DNA from 4 places in the Trichocoleus sp. FACHB-46 genome. Region 1 is predicted to be linked to each of the others. Evidence: predicted binding sites of a transcription regulator. Region 1 holds the regulator's gene; each other region holds the start of a gene.
The links. Region 1 encodes NtcA, which controls nitrogen genes in cyanobacteria. Its sites were predicted from a motif close to TTTGTANNNNNNNNTACAAA; they were not measured.
Positions count from the first base shown of each region.

Region 2: the regulator NtcA is predicted to act here: its motif matches at 2,160-2,179, upstream of H6F72_RS20980 (MSMEG_0572/Sll0783 family nitrogen starvation response protein).
Region 3: the regulator NtcA is predicted to act here: its motif matches at 1,585-1,604, upstream of H6F72_RS02890 (ammonium transporter).
Region 4: the regulator NtcA is predicted to act here: its motif matches at 1,317-1,336, upstream of crtR (beta-carotene hydroxylase).

Region 1 is NZ_JACJOD010000013.1:394,485-397,984, forward strand. Features, by position in the region: gene hisB (imidazoleglycerol-phosphate dehydratase HisB) at 1-623, opposite strand, end outside; gene fabI (enoyl-ACP reductase FabI) at 719-1,495, opposite strand; gene ntcA (global nitrogen regulator NtcA) at 1,879-2,550, shown strand; gene H6F72_RS09460 (DUF3084 domain-containing protein) at 2,813-3,500, shown strand, end outside.
Region 2 is NZ_JACJOD010000032.1:174,694-178,193, forward strand. Features, by position in the region: gene H6F72_RS20965 (MSMEG_0568 family radical SAM protein) at 1-190, opposite strand, end outside; gene H6F72_RS20970 (nuclear transport factor 2 family protein) at 187-618, opposite strand; gene H6F72_RS20975 (Nit6803 family nitrilase) at 631-1,623, opposite strand; gene H6F72_RS20980 (MSMEG_0572/Sll0783 family nitrogen starvation response protein) at 1,627-2,109, opposite strand; gene H6F72_RS20985 (MSMEG_0569 family flavin-dependent oxidoreductase) at 2,314-3,500, opposite strand, start outside.
Region 3 is NZ_JACJOD010000006.1:582,696-586,195, reverse strand. Features, by position in the region: gene H6F72_RS02900 (MFS transporter) at 1-549, opposite strand, end outside; gene H6F72_RS02895 (MarR family winged helix-turn-helix transcriptional regulator) at 810-1,277, opposite strand; gene H6F72_RS02890 (ammonium transporter) at 1,819-3,375, shown strand.
Region 4 is NZ_JACJOD010000010.1:45,027-48,526, reverse strand. Features, by position in the region: gene aroH (chorismate mutase) at 1-233, shown strand, start outside; gene crtR (beta-carotene hydroxylase) at 316-1,287, opposite strand; gene H6F72_RS06150 (COP23 domain-containing protein) at 1,690-2,556, shown strand; gene pyk (pyruvate kinase) at 2,950-3,500, shown strand, end outside.

The sequences.
Region 1 (3,500 bases):
GTAGCAACGCGCAAAGCACGAGCAAATGCCTTGAATGTGGCTTCAATAATATGGTGTGAATTGATGCCATCTAGCTGACGGATGTGCAGCGTCATCTGGCTGTGATTCACCACTGCCACAAAAAATTCTCGTACCAGTTGCGTGTCGTAAGTGCCGACTCGTTCGGTAGGGATTTGCAGGCCATAGCTAATGTGAGGCCGACCAGATAAATCTAGAGCTACCTGGATTAGAGCTTCGTCCAAGGGCGCGAGGAAATTGCCAAACCGGACAATGCCTTTGCGATCGCCCAACGATTTAGCCAGAGCTTGACCCAGGGTAATGCCCACATCTTCGTTGGTGTGATGGTCATCAATTTCTAAGTCACCCGTCGCTCGCACCTCTAGGTCAAACAGCCCATGCGAAGCAATCTGATGCAACATGTGGTCGAGAAATGGAATACCTGTGGCTGCTACACAGCGACCCTGTCCATCCAAATTAATGGTGACATGCACATCTGTCTCACCTGTTTTGCGGCTGACTGAGGCCACTCGTCCTGAAAATACGGGTTCTAATGATGCTCCGTTGGCCTGCTCGAAGGCTGTGCGGTGCTCTTGGGAAGACGCTTCATGAATGCTAGTCTGCATAGGCCCTACTCAATACTGGGAAGTAAAAACTGGAAGGGAGAAACTTTGAGCCTGCGCAGGCAGGCCAAACGGTTGTAGTCACTTAATGGCAGCCACTACATCCCCATGATCTCATAGCCAGAATCAACATAGAGGATTTGCCCTGTCATACCGCTGGACAAATCACTGCATAGGAACGCCGCTGTATTGCCAACTTCTAGTTGAGTCACAGTGCGCCGCAGGGGTGCCACTTCTTCCACATGATGAATCATGTCCAGAATTCCCCCAACCGCAGAGGAGGCGAGAGTTCTAATTGGGCCAGCAGAAATGCCATTGACTCGAATATTGTGGGGGCCCAGTTCTGCGGCCAAGTATTTAACGCTCATTTCTAAGCCCGCTTTGGCAATGCCCATAACGTTATAGTTGGGCACCACACGCACCCCGCCCAAGTAGGTCAATGTGACAATGCTGCCGCCTTCTGTCATCAGGGGTTTAGCGGCACCACTGAGCTGAATTAACGAATAAGTGCTGATGTCTAAGGCTGTGGTAAATCCTGGCCGCGAGGTGTTGCTAAAGTGGCCAGATAAGTCATCTTTGTTGGCAAAGGCCAGACAGTGAACCAAGATATCTAGCTTGCCCCACTTCTCCTTCACAGTCTCAAAGGTGGACTGAATCTGAGCATCATCTTGCACATTGCAAGGCACAAACAAGCTGGGTTCTAGCGGTTCAACCAGTTCTGCTACTTTTTTTTCCATCTTGCCCCGCTCATCGGGCAGATAGGTAATCCCTAGGTTGGCACCCGCTTTATGGAGTTGTTGGGCAATTCCCCAAGCAATCGAGCGATTGTTAGCAATGCCTGTGACTAAGGCATTTTTTCCGGTCAGATCCAGCATGGCAATCTCTTCGTTAAGGGCAATTACGAGAATACTCAAAGATGGGGGCTTAAAGATATTGACATCTACTGTCGCTGGCAGGGTGATACGCTGCCTTGAGTCCTATCACAAGATATCTGTCTTTAGGGGGAGTAAGATAGGGTCTAAATAGATCGCTTACAGCTAAGATCCGTTCGTTTGTAGTCCTCGAAACAGCAGCCAAATTCTTCAGCCATTGGCGATCGCTGGCCGATTGTGTATCAAATAGAACAAAAAATGACTCTGGAGTAAGTTTAAGTGTTCTAAAGTCATCAATTGCTTACAGTTGGCTCACCTTCGTAAGGTTCATCTCCAGACGAGCGGCCCATGAAGGTTGGAGAAGGGCATCGAAAAGGTAAAAGGATATGGTAATGACGCAGGATAGGCCGTTAGCATCTGTGTTTCGTCAACTGGGAGGCGGAGCATTTCCTCCCGTGATCGAAACGTTTGATCGAGGCAAGACGATTTTCTTCCCCGGTGATCCAGCGGAGCGTGTCTACTTTTTGGTCCGAGGTGCGGTCAAACTGTCTCGCGTTTATGAAGCGGGCGAAGAAATCACCGTAGCCTTGCTGCGAGAAAATAGTGTCTTTGGGGTTCTCTCGCTGATTACGGGCAATCGCTCCGATCGCTTTTATCACGCAGTTGCTTTTACTCCGGCGGAATTGCTGTCGGTGCCCATTGAGCAAGTGGAAAAAGCCCTCAAGGATAACCCAGAGCTGTCGATGCTGATGTTGCAAGGGTTGTCTTCGCGCATCTTGCAGACTGAGATGATGATCGAAACCTTGGCCCACCGAGATATGGGATCACGCTTGGTCAGCTTCTTGCTCATCCTCTGTCGTGACTTTGGCGTTCCTGGCCCTGACGGGATCACAATTGATTTGAAATTGTCGCATCAGGCGATCGCAGAAGCGATTGGTTCCACCCGTGTCACAGTCACACGCCTACTTGGAGATCTGCGACAGGAGAAGATGATTTCCATCCATAAGAAAAAAATTACGGTTCATAATCCCGTCGCTCTCAGTCAACAGTTCAGTTGATCTGCTATGGTTAACCTCTAGTAATAACAAGCGCTTACAGCGACTTGAATACAGCTCTCTGGCCGAGGAAGGTGCTTCATGGCACTCCTGCGAGGAAACAAAGAGAGCCCTGATGCTCTCCTGACGCTGAGGCAAGGCAGCAACTTTTGCTATCTGGGTCTGCTTGTTGTCGTCCTACAGGTGTGATGGCACACAAAACTTCTGGGGCATGAGATAGGCTGTATCTGAGTTGGGTGTGAGCCAAATGGCTTCCTGAGGGTAGATGACCAGCGGGTACATCTTAATTGTGGCAATCTTGGTGTTGGGGGGTGTGATCGCAACGGTGGGCGATCGCATCGGTACGCGCGTAGGCAAGGCTCGCCTCAGCTTGTTTAACTTGCGTCCTCGCAAAACCGCGGTCTTGGTGACGATTGTCACGGGTGGCATCATTTCTGCTTCTACACTCGCCATTTTGTTTGCTGTGAGTGATCAACTCCGTACTGGCGTTTTTGAATTGGGCAAAATTCAGAAAAACCTCTCTAGGGCGCGAGAAGATTTAGCAAAGACGAGAGTTCAAAAAAACCAAGTTGAGCAAGAGCTGACCCAAGCTCGCGCGGAGCAAGTTTCGGCCCAACAACGGCTGGATCGGATTAATTTGTTTCTTAAGGCCGCGATCGCCAAGCAAGCGACGACAGAAGCACAGCTAAATCGTACGCAAACCCAGCTAGGTCGAGTCGAGGCCGAAAGAGCTCGCACCGAAGCTCAGCTCGATCAAACTCAGAGCCAACTGAGCCGCGCGGAAGCAGAAAAGGATCGGATTGAAGATGCCAAAGACCGCACCGAAGTAGAACTAAACCGAACTCAAACGCAACTAAGCACTGTTTCTCAGCAAGCAACGGGACTCCGCTCCGAGATCGACCGACTGGATAACGAGCGCCAAAACTTGATTAAAGAAACTAAAGATTTAGAGA
Region 2 (3,500 bases), on a different contig from region 1:
TAGTGACTGTGTAAGGCGATCGCGCTGCTGGATTGTTGAAGATAGGCACCATGACAGTCGTGCCGTCTACAGTCACAGCTTTGTGGTCAGAAGGACCTGCCCCACCTTTACGTCCTGCTGCTCCAATGTCTTGTTCTACCAGCTTCAACCCCTGGGTTTGCAGTTCTACAATCAACTGTTGCTTGTTCATAGACTGGGTTTACGCTCCCACCGAAACTTTCTCTCAGACTCTTGAATCAGCACATCGTTAATACTGGCCTCTCGTCTTTGCATCAGTCCATTCTCGGCAAACTCCCACTGCTCATTGCCGTAAGCCCGATACCAATAGCCCGAATCGTCATGCCATTCATACTCAAATCGCACCGAGATCCGATTCTCTGTAAAGCTCCAAAGCTCCTTTTTGAGACGGTAATCTAACTCCTTGGCCCACTTGCGCTTCAGAAAAGCCGCGATCGCTTCTCGCCCACTAAAGAACTCAGCTCGATTGCGCCATTGGGAATCCTCTGTGTAAGCCAAGGCAACCTTCTGCGGATCGCGTGTGTTCCAAGCATCTTCTGCGGCCTGAACTTTGACTTTTGCTGTTTCCAGGGTGAAGGGGGGTAGAGGTGGTTTTTCCATGCAGTGTTGCAGCTAGGGAGTAGGTTGTAGAGAAGGGTCAAGGGGTATTTCGGCCATTAGAAAATTGCTGTCGGGAGATTCTGCCATCACTGTCTGAGCCTCTAAATTGACTTGCAATTGCAGCAACTCTGGGCGGGAATAGTGACCAACACAATCCATCATGCGCTTCCGTTTAGTAATTAAGGAGAAATTTAGATCGGCGATCGCCATTCCCTCACCTTCTGTAATCGGCGGACAAAGATGATTGCCTTCAGGCCCGATTATTGCGGTATTGCAGCCGCCACTGAGCACTCGTTGCAGCTTCTCATCAGTGGTGATTTGTCCGACTTGTTCTGGAGAGAGCCAACCTGTAGCATTGACAACGAAACAGCCAGCCTCCAAGGCATGGTGACGAATCGTGACTTCAATTTGGTCGGCAAAAATCTGCCCTACTAAGGAACCAGGAAATTGGGCACAGTGAATTTGTTCATGCTGGGCCATGAGGGCGAATCGAGCCAAAGGATTGTAGTGCTCCCAGCAGGCCAAGGCACCCAGTTTTCCCACTGCTGTCTCCACAACTCTCAAACCAGAACCATCTCCTTGCCCCCACACCATTCGCTCATGATAGGTAGGTGTAATCTTGCGCCGCTTCAACAATAGAGTGCCGTCGGCATCAAAAATTAGCTGTGTGTTGTAGAGGGAGCCATGATCTCGCTCATTGACTCCTAGCACCACCACCATTGCATAAGAACGAGCCGCTCTGCTTACCGCATCTACCACTGGCCCAGGCACGGTCACCGCTTCTTCATACAGCCGCATATGTTCCTGCCCCATGAGAACGGGCGGTTGCACAAAGGAGAAGTAAGGATAATAAGGGATAAAAGTCTCAGGAAAAACGATCAGCTGCACCCCTGCTTTGGCAGCTTTAGCGATCGCCTGCAACACCTTCTCGGTGGTGCCATCTCGACTAAACAAAACTGGGCTAATCTGTATGGCTGCGGCTCGAATGGTTTGGGAATCATTCATTATTTACAAGGTCCAAGTATCTAAAATCAAGGCTCCATCTTTGCGGTGCAGGAGCACTAGATCTAGTACATCCAAAGGATTGATGGGACGGATGCCAGGAATCAGGGAAGGTTCACCATGCCCATACAAAGCTTGTAAAGCAAAGCGGCAAGCATAAACTTTGCCACCCTCTGCCATAAACTTGCTGATTTGGTCATTAAAGTTCTGGTGCCCCGGGAAAGCTGCATCTCCTAACTTAGGAAATCCCCGCTGCACCCCCAAAGTTACGCCAGGGCCATACAACAAGACAGAAGTCTCAAATCCCTTACGCAGTAGGCGCGTAGCTTGCAATAAATTGACAAAACCAATCGATCCTTCAAACGCAACGGTGTGGAATGTCACCAATGCTTTCTCGCCAGGTTCAGCTTTGACATCGGGAAAGACTTTCTCTTCGTAATCAACAAAGAAATCACCAACTTGATGAGCAGGAGTGGTTACTTCAGGCATCTTTTTTTCCTTGAATAGTGTTGCCAGATTAAGGGCTAGCTGAGGAGATCTTTGTATTCCTCACTACGAAAGGTTTAACTCTATCAATAAGGCTAGGGAGGGCGATCGCTCGGTCTATTTCTCAGGCCAAAACGCTGAAAATTAGTACCAAACTCACCTAAGTACCTATCGATTTCGCTAGGTCGCTAACAATGCGTCTCTGGACTACGAACCCAGCAAAAATTCATTGACCACACTCCAGTCATTGGGGTATGACACCTTCTTCCTGGCGACGATGTAATCTGCTAGATAACTGGCGTCACGGGCGATTCCAGAAAAGCGGCCTGACCCCCAGGTATAGAGCCAGGGAAGCCCTAGAAAATAGAGTCCCCAGACTCCGGTTACACCCCGTTCATGGCCTGGATACCCCTTGCCATCAAAGACAGGCACCTCTACCCAACTAAAATCAGACTGATACCCAGTACACCAAATCACTGCACTGATATTGGCTTGAGCATAGTCCAGGCTGAGGATCGACTGCTCAGGCTGCCAAACTGGATAGTAAGCAGGTTCTGTGGGAGCCTCAATTTGGTTTTTCTCAATGAATCCATCAATGGTTTTCTTGATACTTTCCGCTACCGCATCGGCTTGATCCAAATTTTGCTGCAAGTTATCCCAGAATTCCAACTGGCGATCGCTAATATCCTTCAGCCTGCCATAAAGTTGCATCCCTTCTAGAGCAAATTGTCGTAAGTCAATCTCTCGACCTCCATCTCGACCTGTAACATAGTGGTTGGCTTTGGCCCTCACTTTTTCTTTTTGGGGATGCTCCTCAATCGATAAATCGTAATATCCCATCTGGTCCAGCCAATCGACCACATCTTTACCTCGGTACCGCCGGGGCGATCGCGGCGCACTCCCCACGCAGAGATGTACTTGTCTACCAGCCAAATGCAGATCTTCAGCAATTTGGCATCCTGACTGCCCTGTACCTACGACCAACACGGCTCCAGGCGGTAAAGACTGGGAGTTTTTATATTCTGAGGCGTGAAGTTGCGTGATGTTTTTAGGGAGCCGTTCAGCAATCTTTGGCACCTTAGGAAGATGGTAGCTACCGGATGCCACAACTACCTGGTCAGCCGTGTATTCTCCAATTGAAGTTGTCACCTCAAAGAAGTTTTGGGCTACATTCTGACTAAGCTTTAATACCTCAACACCTTGCTGAATGGGAGGATCGAAAGAGGCAGCATAAGCTTCAATATATTGCACAATTTCGTCTTTCTGCATGAAACCATGAGGATCATCGCCTGGATAGGCATAGCCTGGGAGTTTACATTGCCAATTGGGTGTGACTAAACAAAAAGAGTCCCAGCGCTTAGTGCGCCAAGCATAGCCAATTTTGTTCTTCTCAA
Region 3 (3,500 bases), on a different contig from region 1:
AATTAGAAAGCAAGCCCCAGTGCCTACGGCGGCAATCACAAAGCCAGCGATCGCAGGACCAATCAACCGTGCCCCACTAAACACAGAAGAATTCAAGGCGATCGCGTTACCCAGGTTTTCTTTTTTCTCCACAATCTCTACTACAAATGCTTGGCGAGTTGGCATATCAAAGGCATTGATAAACCCTTGAAATACACTCAAGGCAATAATCTGCCAAATCTGAATGGTGCCAGTCAAGGCTAAAGTTGCTAACGCCAGCGACTGGATCATTGCCAAAACTTGAGTAATCAACAGCGTGCGATGCCGATTCCAGCGATCGACAAATACACCAGCAAAGGGAGTCAACAAAAAGTTAGGAATTTGTTGAGCAAAACCCACGACCCCCAATAGCAAAGCAGAATTAGTCAGGTCATACACCAGCCAAATTGTCGCGGTCTGGGTCATCCAGGTGCCAATTAAAGACAAACCCTGACCTGCAAAAAATAGACGGTAGTTTCTTGACTCTAAAGCTCGAAAGATCGAGTTGAGTCTTCTGGTGTCCAGCCTCATGCTTGATTGTCCTAGTCTCTAACGCTGACTGCTTTACTCAAGCTACTAACTGGTTGTTCGCCAGAACTCTACCTACAGCCCAGTTCACAGCAAACTCAAGTGGAAATCAACCGTCGCTTCAACAGACTTCCAATCACAAACAAGACTCATATCCTGAAATGCTGCGTGAATTGAATCTAACTTTGACCAGAATCTGTTGGACCAATTTGGTAGAGGTCCTGGCACTCAGCCCATTGTTTTATCTAGAAAATATTCATTATCTAGGAAATATTGGCAATCATTTGGTCCAGTAAGTCTGAGAACTGCTGGCGCTCTGATGACGAAATTCCAACCAAGGCACTGTCGCGAATTTCCACTGCGATCGGAGGCAACACTTCATGCAACTGTTTGCCTGCATCTGTCAACCAAATTCGCCAGATTCGCCGATCCTGAGAGTCTCGTTCTCGCCGGATTAGCCCTCGCTCTTCCATGCGGTCTAGAACGCCAGTTAAAGTTCCACCCACTTGTTGCAGTTTCTCGCTGATGCTGGAAGTTGCCAAGCCATCTTCTTCCCAAAGACAACACAGCACTACCCAGTGAAAGGGAGTCAGTCCCAGAGGTTCTAGGCGTTCTTGAAACTTACGGCTCAAGAGCTGAGAGAGTAGCTTGATGCGATAACCCAAGCCGTGGGGAGCCAATACTTCCTGCCATTCCTTAGGTAACTTTTGCTTGGCAGGGGAAGAGGTCATTGCAGCTCCAAGTGGCATTACTTAGCACGCTTACTATTTTAATGGAGTGAGTTCTATTTTGAGTATTCAGCAGCACATATCTCTAAAAAAATAGCCCCCAGAGGTCGTTGGGGGCCAGCTCCTAAAGGAGTGATGAGGTAACACTTAGTACAAATGTATTGATAATCTAGCATTTTGTCAACTGTCTCAGCGAATTCCTAGATTTATAGTTTTGGCTTAGCTGAAACAAGCAGTCTGAATCAGTGCGATCGCCTGTAGAGAGCTTAACTGCAAAATTAACCACCCCAAAAGGTGAACCAAGTACGAAATTGTTACAAGGGATACAGAACGAACTGCCCTGAAATTGGTGCAATCATTTTTACTTGCTAACCAAGATCTTTAAGTCTTTCTAGTTAGGCGTTCGGCTCTCGGAGTGGCGCAATTGTCGATTATTTCTAGCAGTCTGCTCGTAGCAAAGTTGAGGGTGGCTTTGCTTGCAGTCAGGCTGTAGTTTTCTGTGCGAGTTCACTGCCTTAGTTCACAAAGGAATCATTCACTGGCAATGTCAAAACTAATGCTCACCAAGAAGTCGCGGGGCAGACATAGACAGCTGTCCTTACCGAAAGCGGCCAAGTGGTTTTCTCCCAACTGGTACGCCAAAATGCTCTCACCAAGCTGGCAAGCCTGCATTCCTTTAGCCCTCGTCATCGTGCTGGCTTGGGGCTACGCGGGTGTCGCTCAAACCGCTCCTAACTTGACAGATGTAGCTAAGGCGACGTCTGACCTAAAAGTGGGCTTAGACACCATGTGGGTAATGGTAGCCGCAATGCTGGTGTTCTTTATGAATGCTGGCTTCTGCATGCTAGAAACTGGCTTCTGTCGCCAGAAAAATGCGGTTAACGTTTTGGCTAAAAACTTAATCGTTTTCGCTATGTCTACCATTGCTTTTTGGGTCGCGGGCTTCGGCTTGATGTTTGGCGGTGGTAGCGAGTTTATTGGTACCGATGGCGTCTTTTTCCTCTCTGGTGTTGACAACAGCCCAGCCACCCTGGATGCCTACCAAGGAGCCTATGGTTCACTGAACTGGGCAGGTGTCCCGCTGCTGGCAAAGTTCTTCTTCCAACTTGCCTTTGCGGGTACTGCTGCGACCATCGTTTCCGGTGCGGTGGCAGAACGAATCAAGTTTGTTGATTTTCTAATCTTCAGCTTGTTGCTAGTCGGCGTTGCTTACCCACTGACAGGACACTGGATTTGGGGCGGTGGCTGGCTCGCCGACCTCGGTTTCTGGGACTTCGCAGGCTCAACGGTAGTTCATGCTGTGGGTGGTTGGGCTGCACTGCTGGGTGCGGCGATCTTGGGACCCCGCATTGGCAAGTACAACGAAGATGGCAGTTCCAATGCCATGCCAGGACACAATATTGCGATCGCCACCCTGGGTTGTTTAATTCTCTGGCTAGGCTGGTTTGGCTTTAACCCAGGCTCCACCATGAGCATCACTTGGCAAATCGGTCACATTGCCATGACCACCAATCTTGCTGCTGCCTTTGGTGGTTTGGCTGCGACCATCACCGCCTGGATCATCTTAGGCAAGCCTGATCTCTCAATGGTGATCAACGGCATCCTAGCAGGATTAGTTGCGGTCACAGCCTCCTGTGCCTTCGTCCCAGTTTGGGCATCTGCCATCATTGGCACGATCGGTGGAGTGATGGTTGTCTTTGCCGTTCTCTGGATCGACCGTCTAAAAATTGATGACCCTGTAGGCGCAATCTCGGTTCACTTAGTTAATGGCGTTTGGGGCACGATCGCCGTCGGTCTGTTTGCCGTTGGTCCTAACGTCAAAGTGGGTCAAGATATCCTCTACACTGCTGGTCCTAGCACAGGTTTCTTACTGGGCGGCGGGCTGAATCAACTAGGCCTGCAACTCTTAGGCACCGCGGCTATTGCTTTGACTATCGGAATTCTCTCCGCTATCTTCTGGTTCGCCCTCAAGGCAACCTTAGGCATTCGCGTCTCGCCAGAAGAAGAACTCAAGGGTCTGGATATTGGTGAGCACGGTATGGAAGCGTACAGTGGATTCCTCAAAGATGCAGGCGGCATGACTGGTAGCACCATTCGCTGAGATTGAGTTTTCTAAATTTAGCTAACCTATCGGTTGCTAAATCAGCTTAGTTATACCTTCTGGTCAAGAGCTTAGAGCTGCTAAAGGTGAGCCTTAGCAGCTCTTTTCTATGGAGTTCTCTTGAT
Region 4 (3,500 bases), on a different contig from region 1:
CTTCAGTAGCGCGTGATCGTCCCCGTTGGCAGAATGTCCCTTTGATAGATGTGCAACAAATGCACGTTGAAGGCAGTTTGGAGCGTTGCATTCGCTTCCTGATTCATTTCAATACTCCAAATCCGCACGTCGAAATCTATCATCCCTATCTGCGTCAAGCCAAGAGCTTAAGACCCGATTGGATCTTGGCTCAAACAGGCTTGGCATCGCCCGTCGTTAAGTCTCATCGTTAACTAAGTTCAATCACTAAAAAAGGGAGCAGAGTTAAGTCTTGCTCCCTTTTTTAGTGGTTTAAGCCGGGTTTAACTGGACTGGTCAACTGTGAACTTCCAAGCCCTGAGCTACCTCTAAGCTACTGTTGGCTGGGCTAGCTTGGCTTATAGGAGTGTTTACCTCTGAAGACTCCAGCGATCGCGGGCGGTGAAAACGAATGCCTAGGAAGACATCGTACACAAAGTGCCAAAAGTCTTTAGTCTTTGATAAACCCAGCGATTGGTGGCAACCCTTAGCGTCTAACAAAGGCTGAGTGGCATAGTAAGCAGGCTGATAGTTGTACCAGGGAATAGAAGGCCACAGATGATGGATCAGATGGTAGTTCTGACCCATAATCAGCAGGTTCAGAATCCGGTTGGGGTAGACTCTAGCGTTCTTCCAGCGATCGCGCTCCTGAAAAGGTCGGTGGGGCAAATAGTCAAAGAATAAGCCCAGAGCTAAGCCTACAACTGCCAGAGGCACAAACCAAAAATTGAAAATGTAGCCCAGAAAGTCGTGCTGGCAGGCTGTGTAAATTAGAGCACCGACGGCTAGGCGAGCGAGAAACCACTCCAATAACTCGGACTTCCGCCATAACCGACGGCGGAAAAAGAAAATTTCGTGGTACATGAAACGAGCCGCAATAAACCAGAGCGGCCCCCCGGTCGAAACAAAGTGATCGGGGTCATTGTCTGGATCATTCACATTGGCATGGTGCTGCATGTGCACGCGCGTAAAGACTGGGAAAGAAAAACCCAGCATTAAGGCACTACCATGCCCCATGACGGCATTGATGATGCGATTGCGATGTGCCACATTGTGGGATGCATCATGAATCACCGTCCCCACCATATGTAGAGCAATGACAGTCATGCTAAAGCAGCACCAGTCAAGCCATTCCCAACACCAGTAACCCAGTATCGATAGGATTTCTATGGCTACCGCTGCCAGGAACATTAGCAGCGTCGGGTTAAATTGACCCGGAGGACCCATTAACTCCTTCGGCACTGTCAGGGGCTTTACTGCCTCCGACATCGTTATCAATACTCCTTGTTGGTCATCCTCGCGTAGTATACGATACGAATGCTGAATAATAAAGTTTTGTGAAACTAGCTCATCTAATCAGAGCTGCGCTAACAGTAGCGTCAAATTAAATAATTTGAGCCAATTTTAGAGTAACAAGGGCAATTTAACCTCAGAAGTTCACGGACCTTGCCTGACAACCTCAGCTTTAAACACTTCAGCAGAAACCCAACTTCAATGAAGACTCGGTGAAATCACCCTCCTAGGTCGGCGGATCTTCCGATGTAAATGCTAGGTCTGAATTGTTATCAGGGTTGTAGGAGTGCTCTGTCGCATTAGGTGCATCAGGGCTTTGTTACATCAGGGGTGGTGTTGCGGTGATTAGTTGTCATTCACTCTGAAGAGGCTTTGATTATGGTGTTATTGCAATCTCAAGGTAATTCTCAAGGTCGTTTCAAGCTAACGTTTCTTACTTTTAAGGCTACAAGTTTGGCTACAGGAGCTGTGGTGTTCTTAGGTGGTGGGTTGTTCGCAGGGATGACTGGTAGTGCGATCGCTGCCACACCTACCAGTTCCGGATCAGCATCAAAGGATATTCAAGTACAAACAGAGGCTGAAAATTCGGAGTCTACACCTACGACAAACCCAAGTAGCGGCTCTACTCAAACTAGCGTGGCAAATAGACCCCGCTTTACTTGTGAAATGCTCAACGGCCAGTACACGGTGGTTTATCACCCAGAGAGCCGTCCTAGCGAATCCTATCCCTGGGCGACACCCAGCCAACTAGGCGGTGGTTGGACTCCTCAAGCTCGTTGTCAAGAAATCAGTCGCCGTTTAGAACTCTACCGTCCTGATGGCCTACAGGAAATGCGAACGGCGGTGGAAAATAACTACAACACAGTTTGTGTTACCACCGAGAAAAATTCTAGTTGTCGGATTGTTCTGACAGTCCCGCCAAATCAAGACCCACTGACCACTCGCGATCGCGTCTTCCAAAACTTGACAATTGCTGACAGCGGCCAACAAACTCAAGCAGCTAACACGTTTGTAGGTAGCAGTCGTGTAGGCAATAGCCGTGTAGACGGCAGCAGCCGGGGAGGTGACAAGCTGGACGAATTGGTTAACTTAGGTGCCTCGCTTCTAGGCGGGCGGCAGGAGCGCTCTAGCAACATCAACTTGCGGCCCTTCCTTGATCCCGCTGATGGTGGAACAGGCAGCAAGCTAGGTCAAGGTATGTCTACTCGCAACAATCCTCGCCTCAATCCAGCCAATTTTCGTTAGGTAAAAATTAAAACAGGGTAGGTTTTGCAAATTAATAGTTTTAGCGCACCGAACAACTAACCTACTAAACCTGATGGAACGCACCCTAGAGACTGAAGGCACCTAAAGATTCTGTCGCTTGCCCTTGCAGGTTTTTGCAAAAGGGACTAGCCAAACGTGGTAGTATCCCTGTTGCCGCCTTGCCAAGAGGCAACAGCATTTTTCTCAACCGTTAATTCTTTGCTATCAACGCATGCGACTATTGATAGTTTAGAGTTATTTTCTTGTTGCACCTCACTTCGGGATTTCATTCCATGCCTAGGCTGGAAAGTGCAGCAAGTCACCGCTAAGCCAGTATCCTGAGGACATCAGCGGTAGGGTCTCCTTCAGTCTATTTTTACCTTCTTGGAATCCATGCAACTGCGTAACTCTCCGCGTCGGACAAAAATCGTCGCAACGATTGGCCCCGCCACTAGTAGCCCAGAAGTTCTACGCGCCCTGATTGAAGCGGGTGCAACTACTCTGCGTCTTAACTTTTCTCATGGGACGCATGAAGATCATCAACGCAGCATTCGGCTGATTCGGCAGATTTCTTTTGAGCTGAATCAACCTGTCGGAATTTTGCAAGATCTCCAAGGACCCAAAATTCGTTTAGGCCGCTTTGAAGACGGTTCTATTACTCTTAAGCGTGGCGATCGCTTCACATTGACTAGTCACGCTGTTCCTGGCACCCATGAAATCAGCTCTGTGACGTACGAGCCACTAGCCGAGGAAGTGCCTGAAGGTGCCACTATTCTGCTCGACGACGGCAAAGTGGAAATGCGAGTCGAGAAGGTAGACCGCGATCGCAAAGAATTGCATTGCGAAGTTGTAGTCGGTGGCGTCCTTTCCAACAACAAAGGCGTCAATTTTCCAGGAGTTTATCTGTCGATCAAGGCATTGACCGATAAAGACCGTAAAGATTT